DNA from 3 places in the Streptomyces collinus genome. Region 1 is predicted to be linked to each of the others. Evidence: riboswitches for the same ligand, from Rfam matches in the RefSeq annotation. Region 1 holds a riboswitch; each other region holds the start of a gene.
What was found. Region 1 has a riboswitch for cyclic di-AMP ahead of RFN52_RS05510 (C40 family peptidase). Riboswitches for the same ligand answer to the same signal wherever they lie in the genome.
Positions count from the first base shown of each region.

Region 2: it holds a riboswitch for cyclic di-AMP, as region 1 does, so the genes downstream of both, RFN52_RS23905 (transglycosylase SLT domain-containing protein) here and RFN52_RS05510 (C40 family peptidase) in region 1, are expected to answer to the same signal.
Region 3: it holds a riboswitch for cyclic di-AMP, as region 1 does, so the genes downstream of both, RFN52_RS24845 (C40 family peptidase) here and RFN52_RS05510 (C40 family peptidase) in region 1, are expected to answer to the same signal.

Region 1 covers NZ_CP133771.1:1,244,326-1,253,915, forward strand. The annotation lists gene RFN52_RS05500 (ATP-dependent Clp protease proteolytic subunit) at 1-160, shown strand, start outside; gene RFN52_RS05505 (hypothetical protein) at 168-476, shown strand; cyclic di-AMP (ydaO/yuaA leader) riboswitch at 813-1,025, shown strand; gene RFN52_RS05510 (C40 family peptidase) at 1,029-1,502, shown strand; gene RFN52_RS05515 (DUF6328 family protein) at 1,566-2,213, shown strand; gene RFN52_RS05520 (ATP-binding protein) at 2,350-2,808, opposite strand; gene RFN52_RS05525 (helix-turn-helix domain-containing protein) at 3,021-3,881, shown strand; gene RFN52_RS05530 (DUF397 domain-containing protein) at 3,891-4,121, shown strand; gene RFN52_RS05535 (8-amino-7-oxononanoate synthase) at 4,173-5,300, opposite strand; gene bioB (biotin synthase BioB) at 5,451-6,617, shown strand; gene RFN52_RS05545 (adenosylmethionine--8-amino-7-oxononanoate transaminase) at 6,610-7,890, shown strand; gene bioD (dethiobiotin synthase) at 7,892-8,617, shown strand; gene bla (class A beta-lactamase) at 9,158-9,590, shown strand, end outside.
Region 2 covers NZ_CP133771.1:5,244,699-5,254,288, reverse strand. The annotation lists gene RFN52_RS23940 (DUF6668 family protein) at 1-469, shown strand, start outside; gene RFN52_RS23935 (amidase) at 538-1,611, shown strand; gene RFN52_RS23930 (flavodoxin family protein) at 1,696-2,277, shown strand; gene RFN52_RS23925 (ABC transporter permease) at 2,281-3,168, opposite strand; gene RFN52_RS23920 (ABC transporter ATP-binding protein) at 3,155-4,141, opposite strand; gene RFN52_RS23915 (LolA family protein) at 4,183-5,445, opposite strand; gene RFN52_RS23910 (polyprenyl synthetase family protein) at 5,902-6,912, opposite strand; cyclic di-AMP (ydaO/yuaA leader) riboswitch at 7,415-7,592, shown strand; gene RFN52_RS23905 (transglycosylase SLT domain-containing protein) at 7,596-8,375, shown strand; gene RFN52_RS23900 (HAD family hydrolase) at 8,339-9,187, opposite strand; gene RFN52_RS23895 (GNAT family N-acetyltransferase) at 9,359-9,590, shown strand, end outside.
Region 3 covers NZ_CP133771.1:5,429,261-5,438,850, reverse strand. The annotation lists gene RFN52_RS24870 (DUF5691 domain-containing protein) at 1-531, shown strand, start outside; gene icmB (coenzyme B12-dependent isobutyryl CoA mutase small subunit) at 711-1,127, opposite strand; gene RFN52_RS24860 (esterase/lipase family protein) at 1,652-2,515, shown strand; gene RFN52_RS24855 (M23 family metallopeptidase) at 2,735-4,273, shown strand; gene pcrA (DNA helicase PcrA) at 4,322-6,799, opposite strand; cyclic di-AMP (ydaO/yuaA leader) riboswitch at 7,114-7,286, shown strand; gene RFN52_RS24845 (C40 family peptidase) at 7,295-8,473, shown strand; gene RFN52_RS24840 (hypothetical protein) at 8,671-9,228, opposite strand; gene RFN52_RS24835 (tellurite resistance/C4-dicarboxylate transporter family protein) at 9,552-9,590, shown strand, end outside.

The sequences.
Region 1 (9,590 bases):
GGAGCTGCTCGCGCTGCACACGGGTCGCACCCGGGAGCAGGTGAGCGCGGACATCGAGCGGGACAAGATCCTCACCGCCCAGGAAGCGGTGGAATACGGCCTGGTGGACGGGATCATCCCCAGCCGCAAGGCCACCCTCGCCCCGCCGACCGGTCGGTGAGGTCCCGGTGCTCCCGCCCGAACTGCCGCCGCTGCCCGCCCTGACGCGCGCCGAGGCGGAACTGATCGACCGTTACCTCGATGTCGTCGACCTGCTGGGCCGCATCAACCCGGCGCAGGACGGCGACACCTACCGGGGACTGCGCGCCGCCCAGGCGCTGGTCGGCAAGGCCACCGCACTGCGCGACGCGTTGGCCCTGATGCATCAGCGGGGCGAGACGGAACTGCACGCCGGCACGCTGGCCCGGGCGCTGCGTGTGCTGGACGGCGAGCGGCGCACGGCCCGGCTCACCCTGCCCCCGGAGTCCGTCAGTTGACGCGGAAGCGCCGGCCCGGACACCCGCGCCGTCACCGGAGCGTCCGGAGCTGAGTCGAAACGGACCAAAAGACGTACCCCTGTTCGGAGTAGGCGGGAGACCGATTTTGGGGCCGTTCCGGTTGCGCAACGCGCGTAGCCCAGGGACGGAATGGGGCATTCCGTCCCTGGTCCGGGGGTCCGCGAATGCGTGGACAGTGGCTCGAACGCACACGTGTCCACCCGAACGGGTGAGTGGTGAGTAACAACACAAACCCCCGGTTCCGTTGGGAAATCCGGACAGGCATGCGCCAAGATCCCTGTCTGACGACAAGCCCCCGCCGCTGTGGCGGGGCGATCCGGGCGGACGCCGAATCCTGCCGCCGCCCGGATGACCGGTCGACAGGAGTGGATCGGCAGGAGTGGAGGACCCAAGCACGACGGGTCGCCGGGACGGTCACGCCATGACCTCGCCCGAGCAGCCCTTGGGGTGAAGCCGCGTCAGCGGCCGGGCAACTTCGCCAGCCCGAATCCGACAGGTCATCCTTCACAGGCGGCTGACGAAGGGTTGCGCATGACTGCGCTCAATCGTGTCCCGTCGCTCATGGTCCGGGCCGGCACGGCCTCGGCGCTCACCATCGCCGCCGTGGGCGGTTCGATCGTGGCGCCCGGCTTCACCTCCGAGGCCGCGGCAGCCACGCCGGCGACCAAGGCACTCCAGATCGCGGCCTCCAAGAAGGGTTCGCCCTACAAGTACGGGGCCACCGGTCCGCACCGGTTCGACTGCTCCGGGCTCACGCTCTACTCGTTCAAGAAGGCCGGCAAGAAGCTCCCCCGTACGGCTGCCCAGCAGTACAACAAGACGCGCCACATCTCCGCCAAGAACCGCAAGGCGGGAGACCTGGTGTTCTTCCACTCGGGCAGCAACGTGTACCACGTCGGTATCTACGCGGGTAAGAACAAGCTCTGGCACTCCCCGAAGAGCGGGGACGTGGTGCGACTGCAGAAGCTCTGGACCAAGAGCGTCTGGTACGGGCGCGTGAAGTGATCCGCTCGGCGTGCGGCGGCGTCCTGACGCGCCGCCGCACGCCGGAGCGTGACACGGGCTCACATGGATACCCGTGACCCCATGGCCGAGCACCGCCCCTGCACCGCACGCAACGAGACTCCGCTGCAACGCGCCGACCGCAACTTCGTGGAGCTGCTCCAGGAACTCCGCGTCACCCAGACGGGCGTGCAGATCCTCTTCGCCTTCCTGCTGTCGCTGGCCTTCACCTCGCGCTTCGAGGATCTCGACACGGTCCAGTGCGTCACCTACGTCATCACCCTGCTGCTGGCGGTCCTGGCAGCCGCGCTCTTCACCGCGCCGGCCGCGCTGCACCGCTCCCTCTTCCAGCAGGGCGCCAAGCCCCGCATCGTGCAGGTCTCCTCGCGCCTGGCCACCATCGGCCTGAGCGTGCTGGTGTTCGCGTTCAGCGGTTCCGTGCTGCTGGTGGTCGACGTGACCACGGGCCGGGCCGGCGGTATCGCCGCGGGCGCCGCGACGTTCCTGGTCTGTGTCGGCCTGTGGGGGCTGCTCCCGCGGCTGGTGCGGCGGGCGGGGCTGCGCAAGGAGGCGGACGCCACCGGGGAGACCGCCGAGGAAGGACCGGACCAGGGCGACGTCAAGGTCCCCGCACTGCTGCGGCGAACCGTGAGGCAGCCGTCCGGGCTTCGAGGAGCGGCAGCGCACCGGGAGGCGTCGGCACGGCACCGGTGACGGCCTCGCACTCCGGCGGGCCGAAGGGCTCGGAGCGGGCGTCGTAGCCGTGGGTGGCCCGGATGTCGGTGGCGCGGGCCGGGGGTGCGTGGAGGGCACCCGTCGGGGAGGTCTTTTCGGGTCCTGCTGGGAGTGACTAGGGCTCCTGCTGCACCGCCGTCGTCAGCGGCTGCGCCGGGACGGCCCACGGGAGTTCGATCGAGATGGTCTTGCCGCCCTCACGGGTGGGGCGGATGCGGAGCCTGCCGCCGCATTCCGCGGTCAGCCAGCGGATGATGACCAGGCCGCGGCCGTTGTCCTGCTGTACGGCGGCGGGCAGGCGTCTGGGGAAGCGCGGATGACTGTCCGTGACACCGATGCGCAGGTGCTCATCGCGGTCGAGCTCGACACCCACGGTGAAGGTGGGTGACTGGCCGAAGGTGTGCTGCACGGCGTTGGTGGCGAGCTCGGAGATGATCAGCCGGACGGTGTCGGACACCTCCGTGTCCGCCGGCAGGCCCCACTCCGCCAGCGTGCCCACCACGTACGCACGCGCTGCGGAGACCGAGGCTGGATCGCTCGGCAGAGTGACGGATGCTTCCAAATGGTCTGCCATGGCGTCGTCGTCCCTTTCCCACGGGACCACAGCCCGACGCGGAGCGGATGGTTCGAGTACGGTCCCGGACTGGTGTTTCGTCGCCAGAGTGCCACCAGAACGCCCGCGAAGGGCTGCGATCCACCAAGATGTGCATATATCTGTCGCTCAAAGCGGTGAACTCTGCGACGCGAGGCCGTATTTGGGTGGCTCGGAAGGAGTAAGGAGGAGCCATGCAGCACGGTCCCGCGGTGCGCCGCCGGAAACTGGGCGCCGAACTGCGTGCGCTGCGCACCTCTGCGGGGCTCACGAGCGGTGAGGCGGCCCGGCTGGTGGGCTGGCACCAGTCCAAGGTCAGCCGGATCGAGACGGGCACGAGCGGGGTGAAACCGGCCGACGTGCGGCTACTTCTCGACGCCTACGTCGTGGCGGACTCTCAACTCCGCGAACTGCTCATGGCGTTGGCGGGGTCCGACGACAGCGGCGGCCGGCACCACTGGTGGCACGCCTACCGCGGGGTGCTGCCGCCGACCTACTGGGACTTCATCAGTCTGGAGTCCCAGGCCGGCGCGATGCGCACGCTGGAGACCACGGTCGTGCCGGGCCTGCTCCAGACGCCCGAATACGCGCGTGCGGTGACGCGGGCGGCGGTGGAGGGGCTCCCGGAGGACCGGCTCGACACTCTGGTGGAAGTGCGGCTGGCCCGGCAGGACGTGCTGCGCGCCGATCCCCCACTGAGACTCAGCGCCGTCCTGGACGAGGCGGTGCTGCGGCGGGAGGTCGGCGGGCCCGGGGTCATGACCCGCCAGCTCGAGCGGCTGGTCGAGGCGGCGCGGCTGCCCCAAGTGCGCCTCCAGGTCCTGCCGTTCGCGGCCGGGGCGCACATCGGCGTCACCGGACCTTTCGTTATCTTCTCATTTTCGAGCACTTCTGATCTGGATGTGGTTGTTCTCGACCACTTGACGAGTAGCCTCTACCTCGAACGGAAAGAAGACCTCCAGGCCTACACGGAGGCCTTCAACGCCCTTCAGATCCACGCCCTTTCGCCCGAGGACTCGTTGGATTTCATCGCCGGGACAGCCGCCGGCGCGTAAGGAGGCACCATGCGTGCACTGCCTCGTCACGTCCCCTCAAGCACCGAACTGCACGGTGTGCGGTGGTTGCGCAGCAGCTACAGCACCGGCGCGAACAACTGCGTCGAGACCGCGTGTCCGGACGCCCCGCCCTGGGCCGGACTGCTCGCCGTGCGCGACTCCAAGACCCCGTCCGGACCCGCACTGCTCTTCTCCCCGGGGAGCTGGGCCGCGTTCGCGGCCGGGGTGGACCGCATGTAACCCCGTCCGGTCAGACCGTCATCGCGCGACGCACGGCCGTGTCACGCCGACTCATGGCCGCGTCTCGCCGATCAGCCCCACAGCGCGTTCGATCTGCTGACCGGTCAGGTCGGCGCGGGCGGTCAGCCTGAGCCGGGAGATGCCGTCGGGCACGGAGGGAGGACGGAAGCACCCCACGGCCAGGCCCGCCGCGCGGCACCGTGCCGCCCAGTTCACGGCGTCCTCGGGAGAGGGCGCGCGCACCGAGACCACCGCGGCGTCCGGACGCACCGCTTCCAGACCCGCGGCGGTCAGGCGTGCGTGCAGTTCGCCCGCCACCGCGCGGGCCCGCGCCGCCCGTTCCGGTTCGCGGCGCAGCAACCGCAGGGCCGACAGGGCCGCCCCCGCCGCGGCGGGGGCGAGTCCGGTGTCGAAGATGAACGTGCGGGCGGCGTTGACCAGGTGCTCGACGACCCGGGCCGGGCCGAGGACGGCTCCGCCCTGGCTGCCCAGCGACTTGGACAGCGTGACCGTCGCGACGACGTCGTCCGCGCCCGCGAGCCCCGCCGCCTGCGGGGCGCCGCGACCGCCGTCGCCGAGGACGCCCAGACCGTGGGCGTCGTCGACGACCAGTCCGGCGCCGTGCTCCCGGCAGGCCTCGGCCAGGGCGGCGAGGGGAGCCGCGTCGCCGTCGACCGAGAAGACCGTGTCGGACACGGCGATGGCCGTGCCCTCGTGGCCGGCCAGCGCCTTGCGCGAGGCGTCCGGCTCGGCGTGCGCCACGACCTGCGTGGTACCGCGGGCCAGCCGGCAGCCGTCGATGAGTGAGGCGTGGTTGCCCGCGTCGGAGACGATCAGGGAGCCGTGCGGGGCCAGCGCGGTGACCGCCGCGAGGTTGGCGGCGTAGCCGGAGGAGAAGACGAGGGCCGCCTCGAAGCCGCAGAAATCGGCCAGTTCCCGTTCGAGTTCGGCGTGCAGTTCGGTCGTGCCGGTGACGAGCCGGGAGCCGGTGGCGCCGCCGCCCCAGGTCCGCGCGGCCCGGGCCGCACCCTCGGTGACCTCGGGGTGGCGGGCCAGCCCGAGGTAGTCGTTGCTCGCCAGGTCCAGGAGCGGCGAATCGGCCGGACGGGGGCGCAGAGTCCGTACGAGTCCGGCGCGGGCACGCAGCTCCGCCTGCTCGTCGATCCAGCCGAACGCCATGGGTGGTCCTCCGGGGAATTTGTAGGCAGTGCACAGACACTAGCGGGACCACCAGCAGGTCACTGTGTGGCAATACCCACACCTCGAAGCGACTCTGTTGTGCGAACTCTCCTTTGCCCCGAGCACCTCCTTAGGACAGGATCGGCTTCCATGGACCTGCTGAACACGCTGGTGGACAAGGGGCTTCGGCGCGAGCTGCCGACCCGCGACGAGGCTCTGGCCGTCCTCGCGACGTCCGACGACGACCTGCTCGATGTGGTGGCCGCGGCCGGAAAGGTGCGCCGGCACTGGTTCGGCCGGCGGGTGAAACTGAACTATCTCGTCAACCTCAAGTCCGGCCTGTGCCCCGAGGACTGCTCGTACTGTTCGCAGCGGCTCGGCTCGACGGCCGGGATCCTGAAGTACACCTGGCTGAAGCCCGGCCAGGCGTCCGACGCGGCGGCGGCCGGTGTGGCCGGCGGGGCCAAGCGGGTGTGCCTGGTGGCCAGCGGGCGTGGCCCGACCGACCGGGACGTGGACCGGGTCTCCGAGACGATCAAGGCGATCAAGGACAACAACGAAGGCGTCGAGGTGTGCGCCTGCCTCGGACTGCTCTCCGACGGCCAGGCGGAGCGGCTGCGCGAGGCCGGAGCCGACGCCTACAACCACAACCTCAACACGTCCGAGGCGACGTACGGGGAGATCACCACCACGCACACCTACGAGGACCGCGTCGACACCGTGCAGAAGGCGCACGCGGCCGGTCTGTCCGCCTGCTCCGGGCTGATCGCCGGCATGGGCGAGACGGACGAGGACCTGGTCGACGTCGTCTTCTCCCTGCGCGAGCTGGACCCGGACTCGGTTCCGGTCAACTTCCTGATCCCGTTCGAGGGCACCCCGCTCGGCAAGGAGTGGAACCTGACCCCGCAGCGGTGCCTCAGGATCCTGGCGATGACGCGGTTCGTCTGCCCCGACGTGGAGGTGCGGATCGCCGGCGGGCGCGAGGTCCATCTGCGCACGATGCAGCCGCTCGCCCTGCACCTGGCCAACTCGATCTTCCTCGGCGACTACCTCACCAGCGAGGGCCAGGCCGGCAAGGCCGACCTGGAGATGATCGCGGACGCCGGGTTCGAGGTGGAGGGCACCGACCAGGTGACGCTGCCGGAGCACCGGGCGTCCGGGGGCTGCGGCGAGGGCGGCGGGTGCGGCTCGCAGGAGAGCGGCGAGGTCTGTGGATCCGCCGGGACGGCGGCTCCTCCCCGGGCCGACGAAGCACGGACCGACCTGGTCGCCGTGCGCCGCCGGGGCGCCGGGACGGACCTCGCCCCCAATGCCTGAGCCGGCCGTGGCCGAGCTGCTGGAGCTCGACCGGCGGCACGTGTGGCATCCGTACGGCCCGATGCCCGGGCGGCAGGAACCGCTCGTCGTGGAGTCGGCGAGCGGGGTGCGGCTGCGGCTCGCCGACGACACGGGAGAGCTGGTCGACGGGATGTCGTCCTGGTGGTCGGCGATCCACGGCTACAACCACCCGGTGCTCAACGAGGCCGCCCGCGAGCAGCTCGGGCGGATGAGCCACGTGATGTTCGGCGGGCTCACCCACGAGCCCGCCGTGCGCCTGGCGAAGCTCCTTGTCGACATGTCGCCCGAGGGTCTGGAGCACGTCTTCCTCGCCGACTCGGGGTCGGTGTCGGTCGAGGTCGCGGTCAAGATGTGCCTGCAGTACTGGCGTTCGCTGGGCCGCCCCGGCAAGCAGCGACTGCTGACCTGGCGCGGCGGCTACCACGGCGACACCTGGCAGCCCATGTCGGTGTGCGACCCCGAGGGCGGGATGCACGAGCTGTGGACCGGGGTGCTCCAGCGTCAGGTGTTCGCCGGTCCGCCCCCGGCGGAGTACGACGATACGTACGCCGAACAGCTGCGTTCGCTGATCGAGCGGCACGCCGGCGAACTGGCGGCGGTGATCGTCGAGCCGGTGGTGCAGGGCGCGGGCGGGATGCGGTTCCACTCCCCCGCCTATCTGCGGGTGCTGCGCGAGGCGTGCGACGCGCATGACGTGCTGCTGGTGTTCGACGAGATCGCGACCGGATTCGGCCGTACGGGCGCGATGTTCGCGGCGGAGCACGCGGCCGTGACGCCGGACGTGATGTGCGTGGGCAAGGCGCTGACCGGCGGCTATATGACCATGGCGGCGACGCTGTGCACCGCCCGGGTGGCCGACGGCATCTCGCGGGGCGAGGTGCCGGTGCTCGCGCACGGCCCGACGTTCATGGGCAATCCGCTGGCGGCGGCGGTGGCCTGCGCCTCGATCGGGCTGCTGCTCGGGCAGGACTGGCTCGCGGAGGTCAAGCGGATCGAGACGGGCCTGCGGGACGGGCTCGCGGCGGCCTCGGAGCTGCCGGGAGTGAAGGACGTACGGGTGCTCGGCGCCATCGGGGTGGTGCAGCTGGACCACCCCGTGGACATGGCGGCGGCGACGGCGGCGGCCGTGCGCGAGGGCGTGTGGCTGCGGCCGTTCCGCGATCTGATCTACACCATGCCGCCGTACGTCACGGGCGACGCGGACCTGGCGCGGATCGCGCGGGCCGTGTGCGCGGCGGCGCGGGAGGGATGACATGCCGGTACTGGTGATCACGGGCACGGGCACGGAGGTCGGCAAGACGGTCGTGACCGCCGCCGTCGCCGCGACGGCGCTGGCCGCCGGCCGGTCGGTGGCCGTGCTGAAAGCCGCGCAGACGGGCGTAGCGCCCGACGAGCCCGGGGACGCCGCCGAGGTGGCGCGCCTCGCGGGCCCGGTGACGACGGCGGAACTCGCCCGGTATCCCGAGCCGTTGGCGCCGGCCACGGCAGCGCGCCGGGCGGGGCGGGCCCCGGTCCATCCGCACGAGGTCGCGGAGGCCGCCGCCAAGCTGGCCACCGAGCACGACCTGGTGCTGGTCGAAGGGGCCGGCGGGCTGCTCGTCCGGTTCGACGCGGCCGGCGGCACCCTCGCGGACGCCGCACGGCTGCTGTCTGCGCCGGTGCTGGTCGTGGCCCCCGCGGGGCTCGGCACCCTCAACACGACGGAGCTGACGGCGCGTGAACTGCGCTCCCGGGGGCTGGAGCCGGCCGGGATCGTCATCGGAAGCTGGCCCGAGGCCCCGGATCTCGCCGCCCGCTGCAATCTGGCGGACCTGCCGGACGTGGCCGGGGCCCCGCTGCTGGGCTCGGTCCCGGCCGGGTCGGGCGCCCTGGCCCCGGCCGGCTTCCGGGCGGCCGCGCCGCACTGGCTGGCGCCGCGGCTGGACGGCTCGTGGGACGCGGAGGCGTTCCGGGTGCGGGAGGCTCCCGGGATGTTCTGAAAAACCGGACGCGCGCGGTGAAACCGGCGCGGACGTGCTCGGCAGCCGGCCCACGGCCCCGGATCTCACCGCCCGCTGCAATCCGGCGGATCAGCCGGACATGCCCGGGGCCCCGCTGCTGAGCGCCGTCCGGCCGGGTCGGGCACCCGGGAGGCCTCCGGGTCCAGGGAGGCTCCCGGGCGGCCGCGCCGCACTGGCTGGCGCCGCGGCTGGACGGCTCGTGGGACGCGGAGGCGTTCCGGGTGCGGGAGGCTCCCGGGATGTTCTGAGAAACCGGACGCGCGCGGTGAAACCGGCGCGAACGTGCTCGGCAGCCGGCCCACGGCCCCGGATCTCACCGCCCGCCGCAATCCGGCGGACCAGCCGGACATGCCCGGGGCCCCGCTGCTGAGCGCCGTCCGGCCGGCTCGGGCACCCGGGAGGCCTCCGGGTCCAGGGAGGCTCCCGGGCGTTCCGAGCGTTCGTCGGGCGCGCGGTGAAACCGGCGCGGACGTGATCGCGTGTTGAACTACGAACGTGATCGCCGCCGAAAGGACCGCTTTGCACACGAACACACCACACCCGTCCCGCCGTACGGCCCTCGCACTGGGCACGGCCGCCGCCCTCGCGCTGGGCGGCGGCACCGCCCACGCGTTACCCGGCACCACCGGTGTCACCGCGCGACTGCGGGACCTGGAGCGGGAGCACACCGCACGGCTGGGCGTGTACGCCCGCAACATGCGCACGGGCCGGACGGTGGCGTACCGGGCCGACGAGCTCTTCCCGATGGCCTCGGTGTTCAAGACGCTCGCCGCCGCGGCCGTGCTGCGCGACCTCGACCGCGACGGCGAGTTCCTGGCCCGGCGCATCCACTACACCCAGGCGTACGTCACCAGGTCGGGCTTCTCCCCCGTCACCAAGGACCACGTCGCGACCGGCATGACCGTGGGCGAACTGTGCGACGCCACCATCCGCTTCAGCGACAACACCGCGG
Region 2 (9,590 bases), 4.0 Mb from region 1:
GCTGCGCGGCCCGGTGACGACCCCGGAGCCGGGGCCGCCGGAGCCCGCGCACGCCCATGCCGCGGCGCGGCGTTTCTCCTGGGTCGGCCTGCACGGCGGCGCGGGCGTCTCCACGCTCGCCGCGGTCTACGGCGGCCATGACAGCGGCCGGTCCTGGCCCGGGCCCGGCGATCCCCCGTCGGTGCTGCTGGTCGCGCGGACGCATGCGGCCGGGCTGGACACGGCCGCCGGGGCGGTGGAGATCTTCCGGCGCGGCCAGGCTCCGCCGGGGCTCGACCTGGACGCGATCGTCCTCGTGGCGGACGCCCCGGGCCGGCTGCCGCGTCCGCTCGCCCAGCGGGTCAGATCGCTGGAGTCGGTCATCGACGTGTACCGCGTGCCGTGGGTGCCGTCCTGGCGGCTCGGTGAACCGGGGCGTCCGCCGCGCGGGACGGAGGCCCTGGCCCGGCTGACGGGAGCGGCACGCTGACCGCCCTGCCGCTGACGGCCGTCCCCCTGTCGGCCGGGGAGATCGCGGCGGGGGTACGGGCCCGGGAGCTGCGCGCGGCGGATGTCGCCGCGGCGGCCCTGGACCGGATCGAGCGGACCGATCCGCAGCTGTGCGCGTTCGCCGAGGTGTGGCACGACGAGGCGTTGCGGCGGGCGCGCGAGGTGGACGCGCGACTCGACCGGCGGGGCGCGGACGTCTTCCTGCCGCTGGCCGGCGTGCCGGTCGCCGTGAAGGGGCGGCACGGGCTGCGTGCGGCGGGTCCGCTGCTCGCGGCCGGTTGCGTGCCCGTGGGGGCGACCTCCGTGCCCGGGCCGGGGACGCCCTGGCAGACGTGGGGGCTCGGGGCTCAGGGCCGGACCGTCAATCCGTGGCGGGCCGACCGGACGCCGGGCGGCTCGTCGGCCGGGGCCGCGGCGGCCGTGGCGGCCGGGCTGGTGCCGCTGGCGACGGGCGGCGACGGGGCCGGGTCGGTGCGCATCCCGGCGGCGTGGTGCGGGGTGGTCGGCCTGAAGACGACGAGCGGCCGGCTGCCGTCGGGCGACCGAACGGGACTCGCGGTTCCCGGGGTGCTCGCCCGCTCGGCGTCGGACGCCGGGCTGTGGTGGACGGTGGTGTCCGGGGAGCGGGCACCTGCCGGGGCGGCCCTCCCCGTCCCGGCGGTCTGGTCCCCCGACCTGGGCTTCGCCGACCCCGACCCGGAGCCCGTCGCGCTCGCGAGGGCCGCGGTGGAGCGGCTCGTGGCGGCAGGGGTCCTACGGCTGGTGCGTCCGCGGGTGCCGTTGCGGCTGACGGATCCCGGCCCGGCCTGGCTTGCCCTGCGCACCCCCGGTTCCGACCTGGCCGGGGCCGGGCGGGTCCGGGCGGAGAACGACCGGCGGCTGGCCGGGCTGTTCGCCGATGCCGAGCTGCTGCTGACCCCGACGGCCCCCACCGCCCCGCACGGCCACGAGGGGCCCGGGGACCGCTACTCCACCTCTCTCACCTGGGGGTTCAACCTGAGCGGTCACCCCGCCCTGAGCCTGCCCGCGGGCTTCGACGGCGACGGCTGCCCGGCCGGTCTCCAGCTGGTGGCGCCGCCGGGGCGGGAGGCGCTGCTGCTGGCGGTGGCGCGGGAGGCGTGAGGGCACCCCTGGCGGATTTACTTGCGTACGCATATGATGCACACGCATGCAGTCGCCGTACGCCGAGTTTCCAGAGGGGCACCCATGACCCGCCGTTTCCTTTTCGTCCTGGGCAGCGCTCGCGCCGAGGGCAACTCCGAGCTGCTCGCCCGCCGAGCCGCCGAGCAACTGCCCCCGGACGTCGAGCAGGAGTGGATCGACCTCACCGAGCATCCGGTGCCGGACTTCGAGGACCTGCGGCACGACAGCGACCACGTCCGCCCGACCGAGGGCAACGTGGCCCGGCTGCTGAACGCCACACTCGCCGCGACGGACATCGTGATCGTCTCGCCCCTGTACTGGTACTCGGTCTCCGCGCAGACCAAGCGCTACCTCGACTACTGGTCGGGCTGGCTGCGCACGCCCGGCCTCGACTTCAAGGCGACCCTGGCCGGCCGCACCCTGTGGGGCGTCACCGCCCTCGCGCACACCCAGGAGGTGGTCGCCGACCCGCTCGTCGGGACGCTCCACAACTCCGCGGCGTACATGGGGATGCGCTTCGGCGGGGTGCTGCTCGGCAACGGCAGCAAGCCCGGTGACGTACTGACCGACGACGCGGCGCTGACCCGCGCCAAGACCTTCTTCGAGCAGGAAGCGCCCTTGGCCAGGTTCCTCTACGAGGACTGAGCGCTACGCGGTGATGTCCTTCGTCGTGAACCGCGCCCACGCCGCCGACCCGAACACGGCCGCGTACAGGGCCTGGAGGCCGAGGTTCTTCGCCAGTTCGTCCCAGTAGACCGGCTCGCGCATGAGGTCGGCGAAGGACAGCCAGTAGTGGGAGAAGAAGTACGGCTGCAGGGCGTTCAGTTGCGGGATCTGGTCGAGGATCTGGACCGTGATCAGCAGGCCGACCGTCGTCGCCATCGCCGCGATGCCGCTGCCCGTGAGGGTCGAGACGAACAGGCCGAGCGCGGCGACGCCGATCAGTGACGCGGCGACTGCCAGGGCGATCAGCAGGGCTCTGCCCAGGCCCTCGGCGAAGCTGATCTGCGTGCCGGAGATGGTCGTCAGGTCACCGAGCGGGAAGAGCAGCGCCCCGGCCGTCAGCGCCGAGACGGCGACCACGAGCGTGGCGGCCAGGCAGAAGATGACCACCGTCGCGTACTTGGTGAGCAGCAGGCGGCTGCGGCCGGCCGGGGCGACCAGCAGATAGCGCAGCGTGCCGGAGTTGGCCTCGCCGGCGATCGCGTCACCCGCGACGACACCGACCGCCATCGGCAGGAAGAACGGGAGCGTCGCGGCCAGGGCGGTGAAGACGAGGAAGAGGCCGTTGTTGGTGATCTGCGAGATGAAGGCCGGTCCTCCGCCGCCCCCGCCGCCGGGCGACGAGCCGTCGCCCGTCTCGATCTTGACGGCGATGCCGACGAGGATCGGCACGCCCGCCAGCACGGCCAGCAGCGCGAGCGTGCGCCACCGCCGGAACGTGGTGACGAGCTCGTTGCGCAGCAGCCCGAAGGTCCACAACGGACTGACGGGCCGTACCGGCTGTACGGCTTCCGCGACTTCAGCCCGCGACATCGAAGCCCTCCCCCGTCAGCGCCACGAACGCGTCCTCCAGCGAGGCCCGTTCGACCGTGAAGCCGCGCACCCGGACCCCGGCCGTCACCAGCGCGGCGTTCACCTCGGCGAGGTCGCGGTCCGGTGGTTCGCCGGTCACCCGGTCGTCGGTGACGACGACGTCGGCGACGCCCTGCTCCTTCAGGATCCGGGCCGCCTCCGCCGGGTCCGGCGTGGTCACGACCAGCCGGCCGCGCGCCCCGGCGGACAGCTCGGCGACCGGTCCCTGCGTGATCAGCCGGCCCTGGGCCATCACGGCCGCGTGCGTGCAGACCTGCTCGATCTCGTCGAGGAGGTGGGAGGAGAGGAAGACCGTCGTGCCGTCCGAGGCCAGCTCCCTCACCAGGGCGCGGATCTCGCGCATGCCCTGCGGGTCGAGGCCGTTGGTGGGCTCGTCCAGGACGAGCAGCCGGCGCGGCTGGAGCAGCGCGGCCGCGAGACCCAGGCGCTGTTTCATGCCCAGGGAGTACGCCTTGGCCTTCTTGCCCGCGGCGGCCGTCAGGCCCACCCGGTCCAGGGCCGAGGCGACCCGGATGCGCCGGGTGCGCGGGTCGGCGGCCGGGTCGGCGCTGTCGTAGCGGAGCAGGTTGTCGCGGCCGGAGAGGAAGCCGTAGAGGGCCGGGCCCTCGATGAGGGCGCCGACGTGCGGGAGCACGGCGCGGGTGGCCCGGGGCATGGGCTGCCCGAGCACCCGGGCCGTGCCGGAGGTGGGCTCGATGAGGCCCATCAGCATGCGGATGGTGGTGGTCTTGCCGGAGCCGTTGGGGCCGAGGAAGCCGAAGACGCTGCCCGCCGGGACGGTCAGGTCGAGACCGTCGACGGCGAGCTGTCCGCCGCGGTAGCGCTTGGTGAGCGCGCGGGTGGCGATGACCGGTTCCCCGGTCTCGGCCCGCGCCTCACGCTGCTCCGGTTCCCCGGCGGACACCTCGCCCATCGGCTTCCTCGTTCTCTCGACGTCCCGTGCGGCTGCGGGACCTACTTCCCGGCGTCGGCCGCCTTCACGAGCGCGTCCTTGGTGACCAGGCCCGCGTAGACCTTGCCGTCGTCGGTGACGAGGGCGTTGACCAGGCGGGTCGAGAACACCGTGCCCGAGCCGAACGTGCCGTGGACCTTGTCGCCGAGGGAGTCCATGAAGCCGCCGAGTTCGCCGCCGGCCTTGCCCGAGGGCACGCCCTCGCCGCCGGTGTCGAAGGTGGCTATGGCGGTCCAGCCCTCGCCGATGGTCTTCATCCCGTCGAGGCCGTCGGCGCCCTTGCCGGAGTCCTTCCCGGCCTTGGGCGCCGCACCCAGGTCGAAGGGCTTGCCGGGGGCCTTGCGCGGGGTTTCGCCCGAGGCCTCGTCGCGTGCCTTGCCCGCGTCCTTCTCCTCGGTGACCTTCGCGCCCTTGGGCGGGGTGAAGTCGAAGGTGGAGGCGGCCGGCTTGGCGAAGCTCACCTTCGTGAAGCCCGCGTCGACGACGGCCGGGCCGCCGCCCGCCGGGGTCAGCGTGAACTTCAGCGGCATGCCGGTCTGCGCGTCCACGGCGACGGTGATCGCGCCGACCGTCGAACCGGACTGCTTCGGCTCGACGACCAGCTTGTAGGCGTCCCGGCCGGCGACCTGGGCGGTGCCGTCCACGGTCACGGACGTGGTGTCGTCGACCGCCTTCAGGGCCTCCTCGGCGAAGTCCTTCGGCATGGCCGGCGGCTGCTGGTCCTTGCCGTGCTCCGGGCTCTTCGAGGAGGTGCCGTGGTAGACCTCGTTGGACTTGCTGTCGTAGCCCCAGACGTCCTTGCCGTTGTGGATGACGCTGTATTCGGCGGCGTTCTCCAGCAGCGACAGCTTCTGCTTGTCCGGGCCGTCGGCGGCGACGCGCAGGGTGTGCGTGCCGGAGGCCAGTTCGGTGAGTTTGGCCGTCGGGTCGGCGGAGGAGCCGCCCTCGCCCTGGCCGGCGGCGCCGGACAGCAGGCCCGACTCCAGGCCGCCGAGGTTCGGCAGGCCGAGGTCCGTGCTGATCCTCACCGTGCCGGACAGCTGCTGGACGTCCGACTTGGCGATCTTCTCGATGAGTTGCTGTGCGGTGATCTTCGGGAGGTCGGGGTCCCCGGAGTCGGCGAGCGCGGGGACCAGCCCGATCGTCGCGGCGGCCACCCCCACCACGGTGACCGGGACGATGTACCGCGCGGCCTTGCGCCGCCCGGAGCGCTGCTCGTCGACCTCTCCGGCGGTCGTGCTGTCGTCGGATGCGTACGGTGCCATGTGTGCCCTACCTCCGTGGTCGGCGGCGGCTGTCCGTGTCGTCCACGCACTCGTCCCTGAGCCGCCATTCTCACCCGAACAGGTGAGGAGTGGTGTCTTTCCCTGGTGTCCATCTGACCAAATCGGCCAGGGAGATACGTCAGACCCCGGGCTCAACTCCGTGTACTGCTGGGGTATGACACGGAAGGGCGGCTTCTCCCCCGACCCGTAGGGGTCGTGCGGGGAGGGAGGGCTAGGGCCTGTCGTTTGGATCAGGCCGCAGGAAATCGACGGTGCTGATCAGCGCCCGTGAGCGGGGCCTGGTGCGTGCAGCTGCAAGGCGGAGGAGGGCGTCGACGCGATGGGGGCCCCTCCCGCGCGAGCGCAGCCGAGCGTGGGGGAGTCGGCAACCGACGACAACGCGGCAGATGTGCGTGCCAGGCCCCGCGTCTGCGGCCTGATCCAAACGACAGGCCCCTAGCCGGCCCGGTGCACCACCGCGTCGCACAGTTCCAGGAGCGCCGCCTTCGCGGTGCACTCCGGGAGGGGCGCGAGCGCCGAACGGGCGTCCTGGGTGTAGCGGACGGTGTCCTGCCGGGCCTGCTCCAGCGCCGGGTGGGCCCGCAGCAGGCGCAGGGCCTCGGCGTGCCGGGCGTCGTCGGTGAGGTCGGAGTCGAGCAGCTCGCACAGGGCGATGTCCTCGGCGAGTCCGAGCCGGGCCGCCCGCTCGCGCAGCCGCAGCACCGGCAGCGTGGGGATGCCCTCGCGCAGGTCGGTGCCGGGGGTCTTGCCGGACTCGTGGGAGTCGGAGGCGATGTCCAGGACGTCGTCCGCGAGCTGGAAGGCGACGCCGAGCCGCTCGCCGTACTGGGTCAGGACGTCCACGACCGTGTCGTCGGCGCCGGACATCATCGCGCCGAACCGGCACGACACGGCGACCAGCGAGCCGGTCTTGCCGCCCAGCACGTCGAGGTAGTGCTCGACGGGGTCCCGGCCGTCCTGCGGTCCGGCCGTCTCCAGGATCTGGCCGGTCACCAGACGCTCGAACGCCTCGGCCTGCACCCGCACGGCCTCCGGGCCGAGGTCGGCCAGGATGTGCGAGGCGCGGGCGAAGAGGAAGTCGCCGGTGAGGACCGCGACGGAGTTGCCCCAGCGCGTGTTCGCGCTCTCGACACCGCGGCGCACGGCGGCCTCGTCCATCACGTCGTCGTGGTACAGCGTGGCGAGGTGGGTCAGCTCCACGACGACGGCCGACGGCACGATCCCGGGTGCGTACCGGTCGCCGAACTGGGCGGAGAGCATCACCAGCAGCGGGCGGAACCGCTTGCCCCCGGCCCGCACCAGGTGCTGGGCGGCCTCCGTGATGAAGGGCACCTCACTCTTGGTGGCCTCGAGCAAGCCTTCCTCGACAGCCGCCAGTCCGGCCTGGACGTCGGCTTCCAGAGCCTGGTCCCGCACGCTCAGCCCGAACGGCCCGACGTCGGTCACGAGGGGTCTCCTGTCTGCTGTGTCTGCCGGTGATTACGCGGATTGTCGATAGGTCGCTGCCCTCACTCCGGCCAGCGTATCCGGTCACGTTTCGATCACCGCCAGCACCCAGGGTTACAGGCCGGGTGGTATCCGATCACGACCGTTATGTTTTCGATCAACCTATAAGAACAGATATAAATCGACTTACCCAGGGGTAGTGAACTATGCACGATTTGCCGTGATGAGTAGGTGAATTCCCCTTGGTGGAAATTGCCCTGCGAACTCGTGATCAGTGAGTTGAATCACTTGTCCCCCTTTTCCGCCCCGCCTCGGCATCGGCCCGTACCACCTTCCCCCGAACGCCAGTTGAACCTTGGCTCCCGCAAAGGATCAAGCGCCCCAAACACCCCCGACCAAGGTCAACCGCGCGATATGTGACTGAGGTGCTTGTTCCCGACATGTGCTCTCGCATACGTTCCCGGCCTGTCCGGCGGACGCCCAATCCTGCCGCCGCCCGGACTCCCCACAGGAACCGACTCACTCACGCAGGGCAGGAGCGGGGGACCCAGGTAAGTCGCCGGTCCGCACAGCGGCACGGCTCGGGGTGAAGCCGCGCACGGCACACAGCGCCGTACGCGGCCGGGCACCTCCCGGCCCGAACCCGACAGCTCACCTCGCAGGCGCCGGAGAGGAATATCGCCATGGCCGGACGAGGCAAGCACCGTCGCCCCAGAACCAACCCGCTGACCCGAGGCTTCATCGCCGCCGGTACCGGCGGAGCAGCACTCACCCTTCCGCTCCTCGGCGCCACGCACGCGAGCGCCGCCGAGCCCCAGAGCGCACCGGCCGCCGCACAGTCCGTGCCGCAGGCGGTTCAGCCCGCCAAGTCCCTCACGTACACCGTGGTCAAGGGCGACTCGCTCGCCCGCATCGCGGACAAATACGACGTCTCGGGCGGCTGGAAGCAGCTCTACAAGGACAACCGCGCCGCCGTCGGCAGCGACCCGAAGCTGATCCACCCGGGTCTGAAGCTGACGGTGAAGACCACCAAGACGGACGCCGCGAAGAAGACGGCGACCAAGTCGTCCGCCCCCGCCAAGCCGGCCGCGAAGCCCGCCGGCGGTGTCGCCCAGGCCACCCAGGCGTCCGCCAAGACCTACGCGGACAACCTCGACGGGTGGATCCGGGAGGCGCTGGACATCATGGCGCAGAAGGGGATCCCCGGGTCCTACGACGGCATCTACCGCAACGTCATGCGCGAGTCGTCCGGCAACCCCCTGGCGATCAACAACTGGGACTCCAACGCCGCCAAGGGCACCCCGTCCAAGGGCCTGCTCCAGACCATCGACCCGACCTTCCAGGCCTACCACGTCGACGGCACCTCGTGGGACCCGTACGACCCGGTCGCCAACATCACCGCGGCCTGCAACTACGCGGCCGACCGCTACGGCTCGATCGACAACGTCAACGGCCCGTACTGAGCAGCCCCGCCCAGCAGTCGTTCGAGGACGACGGCGATGCCGTCGTCCTCGTTCGACAGGGTGACCTCGTCGGCCACGGACTTGAGTTCGGGGTGGGCGTTGGCCATCGCCACCCCGTGAGCGGCCCAGTCGAACATCGGGATGTCATTGGGCATGTCACCGAAGGCGATGGTGTCCGCCGGGCGCAGCCCCAGATGCTCGGCGGCGAGCGCGAGGCCCGTGGCCTTGGTGATACCGCACGGCTGGAGTTCCACCGTGCCGGGCCCCGACATCGTCACCGTCGCCAGTGAGCCGACCACCGAGCGGGCCGTCGTCGCCAACTCGTCGTCGGAGAGATGGGGGTGGCGCAGCAGCACCTTGCTGATGGGCTCGCCCCACAGTTCGTCGCGCCGGTCGACCCGTACGGCGGGCAGGGTCGGGTGCGGCATCAGATAGCCCGGCTCGATCAGCGTGAGCCCGTCGACCCCGTCCTGGTCGACCGCCGCGTACACCTGCCCCACCTCGGCCTCGATCTTGCCCAGGGCGGTCTCGGCCAGTTCCCGGTCCAGGGTGATGGACCACAGCAGCCGGTCCGCGCCGGCGTCGTACACCTGCGCGCCCTGCCCGCACACCGCGAGCCCCGTGGCGCCGAGGTCGTCCAGGAGCGGCCGCACTCTGGGCGCCGGCCTGCCCGTCACCACGAGGTGCTGGGCACCGGCGTCCGCCACCCGCGCGAGCGCGGCGAGGGACCGGTCGGAGAGGGTGTCGTCGCCGCGCAGCAGCGTCCCGTCCAGATCGGTGGCGATGAGTGAATATGCGATGGTTGCGGCCATGATCAGAGAATACGGACAGCGCGCCCCTTCGTTTCATCGTACGACCGATGCCGATTGCCCGGTTGAAGGCCTCTGCACCGGTTGGCAACAACATGGTCCGCTACCTACCCGTGAGGCCGCATCGAGCGGTACCTTCCAAGTGTCCAGGGGGGACTTGATCGGGGGGTCGGGTTGAGCAGTGGGCGCATACGCGTGGCCGGGCCCGGGGAACTCGGCGAAGGGGAGAGGGAGCGCTGGCGTGCGCTGCGCGCGGCCTCCGAGGCACCGCGCAACCCCTTCATGGAACCGGAGTTCACCGAAGCCGTCGGCCAGGTCAGGCCGGGTGCCCGGGTGGCCGTGGTGTACGAGGGGCCGGAACCGGCCGGGTTCCTGCCCTACGAGCGTGGCCCGTTGGGGCAGGGCC
Region 3 (9,590 bases), 4.2 Mb from region 1:
GCGGACGGCTGGCAGGGCGAGCTGCACGCGGCGTGGTGCCGGGCGGCGGTGCGCCAGCGGGACGCCGCGTGGTCACGCGCGCTGCTCGGCGATCCGTCGGCGCCGGAGGCGGGCGGTCCGGGGGCGGTGTCCCTGGCCGAACGCGCCAAGTTGCTCGGCACGCTGGGCGCCGCCGAACGGGCCGAGTGGGTGGCCGGCTTCATCGCCGCGCACGGCCTGTCCGAGGCCTTCCAGCTGCTCGGGGTGTGTGCGGTGCCCTGGGCGGCTCCGCTCGGGCGGGCCGTGGTGGACGCGCTCAACATCGCTCGGGACGCAGGGAGCTATCCATGGAGTTTCAGCGGGGTCATGGGCCTGGCGGAGCGCTGCCTCGACCCGTCCGAGGCCTCCCGGCTCGACGCGCTGCTGGCCGTACCCGACGAACCGGAGAACGCGTCGCCGGGAGCCGGGGGCTACTGGGCGGAGGCCTTCCAGCGGCTGGTGACGACCCTGCGTCTGCGTGCGGCGATGGCCGAGGAGCTGGGAGCGGCCTGACCCCCGCCGGCGCCTCCGGGGGCGGGTGCCCCGCGGCGAGCGACTGCCGCCGGGTGTGCCGACGGCCGGGGCGGCCGCCGGAGGCGGTCGCGGCCGGCGGCCCGACGAAGCAGCCCCACAGCACAGGGGGCGCGCCGGCTCCGGCCGGGCCGGGGCATCCGGGGCGATCCGCCGGAGGGCTACGCCTCCGCGGGCTGGCGGGCGTTCGTCCGGACCCAGTCCACGATGGACGCCGTCGTCGCGCCCGGCGTGAAGATCTCCGCGACGCCCTTCTCCTTCAGCAGGGGGATGTCCGCCTCGGGGATGATCCCGCCGCCGAAGACGAGGATGTCCTCCGCGTCCCGCTCCCTGAGCAGATCGATCACGGCCGCGAAGAGCGTGTTGTGCGCTCCGGAGAGGATGGACAGCCCGATCGCGTCGGCGTCCTCCTGGAGCGCCGTGTCGACGATCTGCTCGGGGGTCTGGTGGAGACCGGTGTAGATGACTTCCATACCGGCGTCGCGCAGGGCACGCGCGATCACCTTGGCCCCGCGATCGTGGCCGTCGAGCCCCGGCTTGGCCACCACCACGCGGATCGGACCGGCTGCCACACCCATCACTGCCTCCATGAAGCGACTACATCCATCCGTATCGACAAGTACCGCACACATCGGGCAAGCCGTACACGCCGCACCGCACGGACACCCCGCCCCGAACCCTCCGGGCAAGTGAACGAACGTTATCTCCAGCATCCCGCAACCGGCAGTTTCGCGGTGGATACCGAGGGGGAAATCACACGATGGGACAAGCGCAAGGGGAGCCGCACCGAAATCGCCGTACGACCGCACCGTCCACCACGGACCGCGACAGCACGGCGCTTCGGCGAAAGCACGCAGGGCAAGCACCGCACGCACAGCACGCAGGGCAGACACGGCGCACCAGCGGGGAGCCTCGTCACCCCACCGATCGGGGACCCCCGTCGCACCACCGGCGTCACACACGCCACACGCCGCACTCTGCCCCCGCAGCTCACGCGGCTCACGCCGCTCTCGCGGTCATGGCCGGCCGTCTTCGCAGCTGCTTTCCACGAGGGCACCCGGGGGGCGGAGGCGTCCTCCCGCGTGCCGACAGGAGGTCGGCCATGAAGGTCACCAGGGCGGCTCTGCCCTTTCTTCCGTTCTGCGAGCGTCTGCTGCCGGGCAGGCTGGCGGGACTCTCCCTGGCCCTTCTGAAGGCCACCGCCCTGGAGATCGCGATCCTGGCCGGGCACCTCCTCCTCTATCCGTCCGGCATCACCCAGGAGCGCCGCGCCCCCGTCCCGGCACTGCCGGCGGACGGCGCCGCCCAACTGCCCACGGAGGCCAAGCCGCCGGTCCTGCTGCTGCACGGATTCATCGACAACCGCTCGGTCTTCGTCCTGCTGCGCCGCAGCCTCGCCCAGCACGGCAGGCAGCAGATCGAGTCGCTCAACTACTCGCCGCTGACCTGCGACATACGGGCCGCCGCCGAACTGCTCGGCCGGCGCATCGAGGAGCTCTGCGAGCGCACGGGCGCCGACCGGGTCGACGTCGTCGGGCACAGCCTCGGTGGACTGATAGCGCGTTATTACGTGCAGCGGCTCGGCGGCGACACGCGCGTACGGACCCTGGTCACGCTCGGCACGCCGCATTCGGGAACCCGAGTGGCGCCCTTCGCCGACGCGCACCCCATCGTGCGCCAGATGCGCCCCGGCTCACCGGTACTCGAGGAGCTCGCTCTGCCCGCCCCCGACTGCCGTACGCACTTCGTCAGCTTCTGGAGCGACCTGGACCACGTGATGGACCCGCTGGAGACGGCCTGCGTCGACCATCCCGATCTGACGGCGCAGAACGTGCGCGTGACCGGCATCGGCCATCTCGCTCTGCCCGTGCACCCCGCCGTCGCCAACGGCATACGGCAGGTTCTGGACACGGCACACGCGGGTGAACCGTCCGCCGAACACACCGGCGGTCTGACCGTCGCCTGAGAATCGTCATACAGCGATCACTCAGCGCCGAAGCACCGATCAGCATCGAACAAACTTCGAACACAGGGCCAAACCCGTGCCCGCCGTCCGCCAAAACACGGCCGAATGCCCGTTTCCTGCGCGGGCGAAACCTGCCGAAGATTGTCGTGCCCGCGTACCGCCGGGTACAGTCGCCGCACTGCTCTGGCAGCCCCTGTTGTCGAGGCGAAAGAGAAGTTGGTGAACGACCGTCACCCGTCGGGGACCATGACCCCGGCTCCGGCTTCCGACGCCGCCTCCGCGCACTACGCGTCGTACGGCACCCAGGAAGCCCAGTACGGCGACTTCACCACGTACGGCGACTACGCCGCCACCGGATTTGACCCCACCGGTACCAACGGCGCCGGTTTCGACGCCACCGGGCACACCACCGCGAGCTTCGCGACCGACCCCCTCTTCGGCGACATGCCGGGCAGCGGCCAGGACACGGGCGGCTACGACACCGGCCACTGGCCCACCGGCACGCACGAGAACGTGCACTACGACGCCTACGCGGCCCAGCACCACGCCGCCTACGACACCGGCGTCTACGACACGACCTCCTGGACGGCCGAACAGCAACCGATGTCGGCCATCCCGTCCCAGGCCCCCTCCCCCGACGCCACCGGGCAGTGGGAGTCCGGCGCCTGGCTCAAGCCGGACCAGTCCGGCAACCCCGCCGACCACACCCAGCAGTGGGAGTGGGGCACGCAAACCTTCGACACGGGCGCCTACGACGCCACGCAGTGGAACTCCGACGGCACCGCCGCATCGGACCCGGACGCGTACGAGCACCCCGCCGAAACCTTCGACCAGCACGAGACCTCGGCCTTCGAGCAGGTCGCCTACGACGAATCCGCCGAAGCCGGCTTCCACGACGCCGCCGTGGAGGGCGATGAACCGGCCGCCACCGGTGAACTGCCCGTCGTCACCCCGCTTCTGGACGGCCAGGAGGACGTCACCCCCGCTCCCTCGGGGCGTGCGGCCTCGCGCGCCGCTTCCCGATCCCGCCGCCGCACACCGCCCAAGCGCTCGGCGCTGATGACCATCGCGGTGCCCTCGGCCTGCGTGATGGGTGTCGCCGGGATCGCCGCCGTCTCCGTCGGCGCCTTCGCCGACGACAGTGCCGCGGACGCTCAGACGACCGCGGCGGACGCGCAGCCGGTCAAGCCGGCCGCCGCCAACAACAAGCTGGACACCCAGCTGCAGAGCCTCTCCGCCGGCGCCGACGACTTCGCCGACCGGGCCAGCCGTACGCAGGAGCGCATCGACCTCAAGGCCCAGCAGGCGGCCGAGAAGAAGCGCGCGGCGGAGGAAGCGGCCCGCAAGGAGCGGCTGCGCCCCAAATTCGCCCTGCCGGTCGCGCGGCACGGACTCAGCGCCTACTACGGCCAGTCCGGCATCAACTGGATGTCTCTGCACACCGGCATCGACTTCCCCGTCTCGTACGGCACGACCGTGATGGCCGCGACCGACGGCACTGTGCGCACCCAGTGGAACAGCGCGTACGGCAACATGATGGTCGTGACCGCCAAGGACGGCACGGAGACGTGGTACTGCCACCTCTCCACCTACACGGTCCCCTCGGGTACGACCGTGAAGGCGGGCGATCCGATCGCCCGATCGGGCAACTCCGGCAACTCCACAGGCCCTCACTTGCACTTCGAGGTGCGCCCGGCCGGCGGCTCGGCGATCGACCCGCTCCCGTGGCTGCGCAGCCACGGCATCGACCCTTCGTAACGTCCCGCCTGCCCCGCCGGTCCGTCCGACGGGGCTCACCTCACAGGGCTACAGCTTCTCCACCGGCGCGTACCGCAGCAGCAGCCGCTTCGGCTTGGTGTCACCGAAGTCGATCGTCGCCTCGGCGTTGCCGCCCGTGCCCTTGACCCCGACGACGGTCCCGAGCCCGAACTGGTCGTGTGTGACGCGGTCCCCGACGGCCAGTGACACCACGGGCTTCTCCGAGGTGCGCCGCGTGGCGAACCCGGAGGCGCCCGACGCCGACGAGCGCGAGCGGGACGAGGACAGCGAGGCCGCCACCGCCGAGACCGGCCCGGAGGACGCGGGCGCGGTGGCTCCCGTCCGCTTCCACTCCATGTGGACCGGCGGGATCTCCTCCAGGAACCGGGAGGGCGGGTTGTACGACGGCTGGCCCCAGGCGCTGCGCAGGGTGGACCGCGTCAGATACAGCCGCTCCCGCGCGCGGGTGATGCCGACGTAGGCCAGGCGCCGCTCCTCCTCCAGTTCCTTGGTCTGCCCGAGGGCGCGCATGTGCGGGAAGACGCCGTCCTCCATGCCGGTGAGGAAGACGACGGGGAACTCCAGGCCCTTGGCGGTGTGCAGGGTCATCAGGGTGATGACGCCGTCGCCGTCCTCCTCGTCGGGGATCTGGTCGGAGTCGGCGACCAGCGCGACCTGCTCCAGGAAGTCCGACAGCGTGATCTGCTCGTCCTCGCCGCGCTCCTGCTCGAACTCCATGGCGACGGCGGCCAGTTCCTGGAGGTTCTCGATCCGGGTCTCGTCCTGCGGGTCGGTGGAGGCCTGCAGCTCGGCGAGGTATCCGGTGCGCTCCAGCACGGCTTCCAGAACCGTGGCCGGCCCGGCGCCGGACTCTACGACGGTGCGGAGGTCCTCCATCAGCGTGTTGAACCGCTTGACGGCGTTGGTGGAGCGCGCGGCCATGCCGTACGCCTCGTCGACGCGCTTGAGCGCCTGCGGGAAGCTGATCTTCTCCCGCTGGGACAGGGCGTCGATCATCGCCTCGGCGCGGTCGCCGATGCCCCGCTTGGGGACGTTGAGGATCCGGCGCAGCGGCACCGAGTCCTCGGGGTTGGCGAGCACGCGCAGGTAGGCCAGGACGTCCCGGACCTCCTTGCGCTCGTAGAAGCGGACGCCGCCGACGACCTTGTAGGGCAGGCCGACGCGGATGAAGATCTCTTCGAAGACACGGGACTGGGCGTTGGTGCGGTAGAAGACGGCGACGTCGCCGGCCTTCGCGTGCCCCGCGTCGGTGAGGCGGTCTATCTCCTCGGCGACGAACTGCGCCTCGTCGTGCTCGGTGTCGGCGACGTAGCCGGTGATCCGGGCGCCGGAGCCGGCGTTGGTCCACAGGTTCTTGGGGCGGCGGGACTCGTTGCGCTCGATGACCGCGTTGGCGGCGCTGAGGATCGTCTGTGTGGAGCGGTAGTTCTGCTCCAGCAGGATGGTCGTCGCGTCCGGGTAGTCCTCCTCGAACTGGAGGATGTTGCGGATCGTCGCGCCGCGGAAGGCGTAGATCGACTGGTCGGCGTCGCCCACGACGCACAGCTCGGCGGGCGGGACCTCGGCCTCGGGCGGTACGTCGACGGGGTGCTCGGAGGTGCCGACCAGCTCCCGGACGAGGGCGTACTGGGCGTGGTTGGTGTCCTGGTACTCGTCGACCAGCACGTGCCGGAAGCGGCGGCGGTAGTGCTCGGCGACGTCCGGGAAGGCGCGCAGGAGATTGACCGTCGTCATGATCAGGTCGTCGAAGTCGAGGGCGTTCGCCTCGCGCAGCCGCGACTGGTACATGGCGTAGGCCTGGGCGAGGGTCTTCTCGAAGCCGTCGGTGGCCTGGGCGGCGAAGTCCTCCTCGTCGATCAGCTCGTTCTTCAGGTTGCTGATCTTGGCGCTGAAGGACTTCGGCGGGAAGCGCTTGGGGTCGAGGTCGAGGTCACGGCAGACCAGGGCCATCAGGCGCTTGGAGTCGGCGGCGTCGTAGATCGAGAAGCTCGATGTGAAGCCGAGTTTCTTGCTCTCGCGGCGGAGGATGCGCACGCACGCACTGTGGAACGTCATGACCCACATGGCGTTGGCGCGCGGGCCGACGAGCTGCTCGACGCGCTCCTTCATCTCGCCCGCGGCCTTGTTGGTGAAGGTGATCGCGAGGATCTGGCCCGGGTGCACGCCGCGCTCGGCGAGCAGGTGGGCGATGCGGTGCGTGAGCACGCGGGTCTTGCCGGAGCCGGCACCGGCCACGATGAGCAGCGGGGAGCCGGAGTGGACGACGGCGGCGCGCTGGTTGTCGTTCAGCCCTTCCAGGAGCGCGGCGGTGTCCACGACCGGGCGGGGTGCGCCGTCCCGGTAGTAGGCGTCCCGGTCCGGGGGCGCGTCGAACTTCCCGCCGAACAGATCGTCCGGAATCGACTCCGGAACGTGATCGTCCTCGGGCGGCGGCGGGGGCTCGTCCGCGGGGCCCCGCTGGGCCTGGAGGTTCGCCAGGAAGCTGTCGTCAAAGAGGCTGCTCATCGCTCTCCGAGTCTAGGGCGCCCCACTGACAGCCCGCCGCCGCCCTGAGAACATCGCCGGGCGCCCGACCCCCCGGCGACCGGCCGGCGGCGCATTGTCGCCCTCCATGACCGCATGATCACGGCCTGCTACACCCCCCGCAATCATGGATGAAACGTGACCAAACCCCCTCGATCATTCACTCTCGGCAACGTTCATGACCGAGGTCACGAAAATGTATCGGGCATATCACCCATCAACCTTCACAGGGGCCACACGAGTTGGCTACCGTGCGACCAGGCCGCATGACCCCCACCGGCGAACGTCGCCGGGCCGCGCGGCCTCCGCCGAGTCCGGTGTGCCGCAGTGGCAGCCGGAGCCGGGGACCCAACCGTGAACCTGGGGTGAATCGGCCCGACTCCCTGTGCGGAGAAGGCCGTAGGGCAAACCTTCCGAACCACCCGCCCGAACCCGACAGCTAACCCGGTAGGCGGAACGTGGAAGGAGTCGCCTCCCTTGGCGTCGCACCGCAAGTCGCGTCCTACGGGTACGCGCGTGGCAGGCATACGGACCCCCGCCCTCGCAACGGCGGCCCTCACCTCCGTGGCCCTGCTGTCCCAGTCGGCCAACGCCGCCCCCGAGGCCGACGACAAACCCAGCCTGGAAGAAGTCGAGAAGAAGGTCGACGACCTGTACCGCCAGGCGGGGTCGGCGACCGAGAAGTACAACGCGGCCAAGGAGAAGACGGCGAAGCAGCGCAAACGCGCCGACGCCCTCATCGACGACGTCGCGAAGCGCACCCAGAAGCTCAACGAGGCGCGCGAGGAGCTGGGGTCCTTCGCCTCCGCCCAGTACCGCACCGGCGCCGCCGCCCCGGACACGGCGACGTTCCTGCTGGCGGACACCCCGCAGGACTACTTCGACCAGACCCAGCTGATGGACCGGATGACGGGCCGCCAGAAGGTCGCGGTCGACGACTACATCGCGCAGCAGTCCGAGACGATGACGAAGCGCCAGGAGGCCACCGAGAGCCTGGAGGCGCTCACCGAGTCGCAGGGCGATCTGAAGGCCGCCAAGGCGACCGTCCAGCGCAAGCTCGCCGACGCGCGCGAGCTGATGTCGAAGCTGACCGCCGAGGAGAAGGCCCGGCTCGCGGCGATCGAGAAGGAGAAGCAGGAGGAGGCCGCCCGCAAGGCCGCAGAGCTGGCCCGGCAGCAGGCCGCGCAGCAGCAGGCGCAGGAGGAGGCCGCCCAGCAGCAGGACAGCGGATCCTCGTCGTCGGGTTCGGCGGGCTCCGGCTCGTCCACCTCGACGGCCCCGGCCGACTCCTCGTACGCCACCAAGGCCGACAAGGCGCTCGCCTTCGCCCGCGCGCAGATCGGCAAGCCGTATGTGTGGGGCGCGGTCGGCCCCGGCTCCTACGACTGCTCCGGTCTCACCCAGGCCGCCTGGAAGGCCGCCGGCGTCGACCTGCCGCGCACGACCTACGACCAGGTGAACGCCGGCACCACGGTCCCGCTCTCCCAGGCCCAGCCCGGTGACCTGGTCTTCTTCTACGACGACGTCACCCACGTCGGGATCTACATCGGCAACGGCATGATGATCCACGCCCCGAAGCCCGGCACGTACGTGCGCGAGGAGTCGACCTACTACGACGGCGAGTCGGCCATCCACAGCGTGGTGCGGCCGGCCTGAGAAGTCCCTGCGGGGCCGGTTCCAGTCAGTCGGATTCTCAGCGGTCTGTCGTCGGTCTGCCGTCTGCGACAGATCGCTGAGAAACGCTCCGCAGGGTGGCAGCGATGTCTTCCTGGGGCACGTCAGCGGCATTGAATTCGCGGCCTTGGAATGCCTGCCGACGCCCTGCGCGCTACGCAGCCCGTCACGAGTTCAGGTCAGTTGCATCCGGACATCGTGTAGATGTTGTCGACGACGACCCTGCTCCCGGACTTCATGTAGGAGTACGCCTCGCCGCAGCCGCCGCGCTTCTGGTAGACGGGCCCGGCGTAGGTGCTGTACGTGCCGAAGTCCTCGGCGTGAGGCGTGTCGGTGAAGTTGTCCTTCAGCCGGATGCCCATGGAGCGCGCGGCGCCGGTGTCGTTGAAGAGGACACCGCAGATGTACTTGTCGTACAGCTTGTTGGAGCCGCTGTACTTGCCGTTCCACCACAGGTAGAGGCTGGCGTTGGTGCCGTAGCGCGCAGCGCCGGCGGAGATGGTGTAACCGGAGCCGCAAACGTTGGCGGCAGCCGCGGTCACGGTGGCGTCGGCCTGCAGAAGGGCCTTGCCGTCGGCGCCTTCGATCATCTTGAGGCCCTTGCTGCCTCCGAGTTCGATGATCTTCGGTTTCTTGGTGTCTGAGTCAGCTGCGGCGTCAGCGCTCGTGGCGGTGACGGCGGTCAGGGCCAGGGCTGCGGCGACGACGGCGTTACGCCTGACGGAACGCGTGAACATAGAGCTCCCCTGTCATGTTCTCGATTCACAAACGGGTGAGACTTTATCCCCCTCGAATGTCGGGCAATGGTTTATTGAGCTGGTTTTGAGCTTCGCAAATAGGGAACACCATATTCCCTTTCCTTGCGGCGTAGTAAATAAGTCGGTTTTCGGTCACTGAAGACCGGCCATTCTGAATCCGCAGGTTCACACCGGCGGCTCGGCAGCGAGGGGCGCGCCGAGCTCGACCGGCCAGGCGTGCCGGGATGTCCCGTCACGCTTTTTGAGGGGCACGCGCGCGTGCCCTTCCCGTAACGGGTGCGGCGCTCTCTAGCATCGGCACTATGTCCGGTCCCTCCCCGTTTGCCACCTGGTGGTCGACG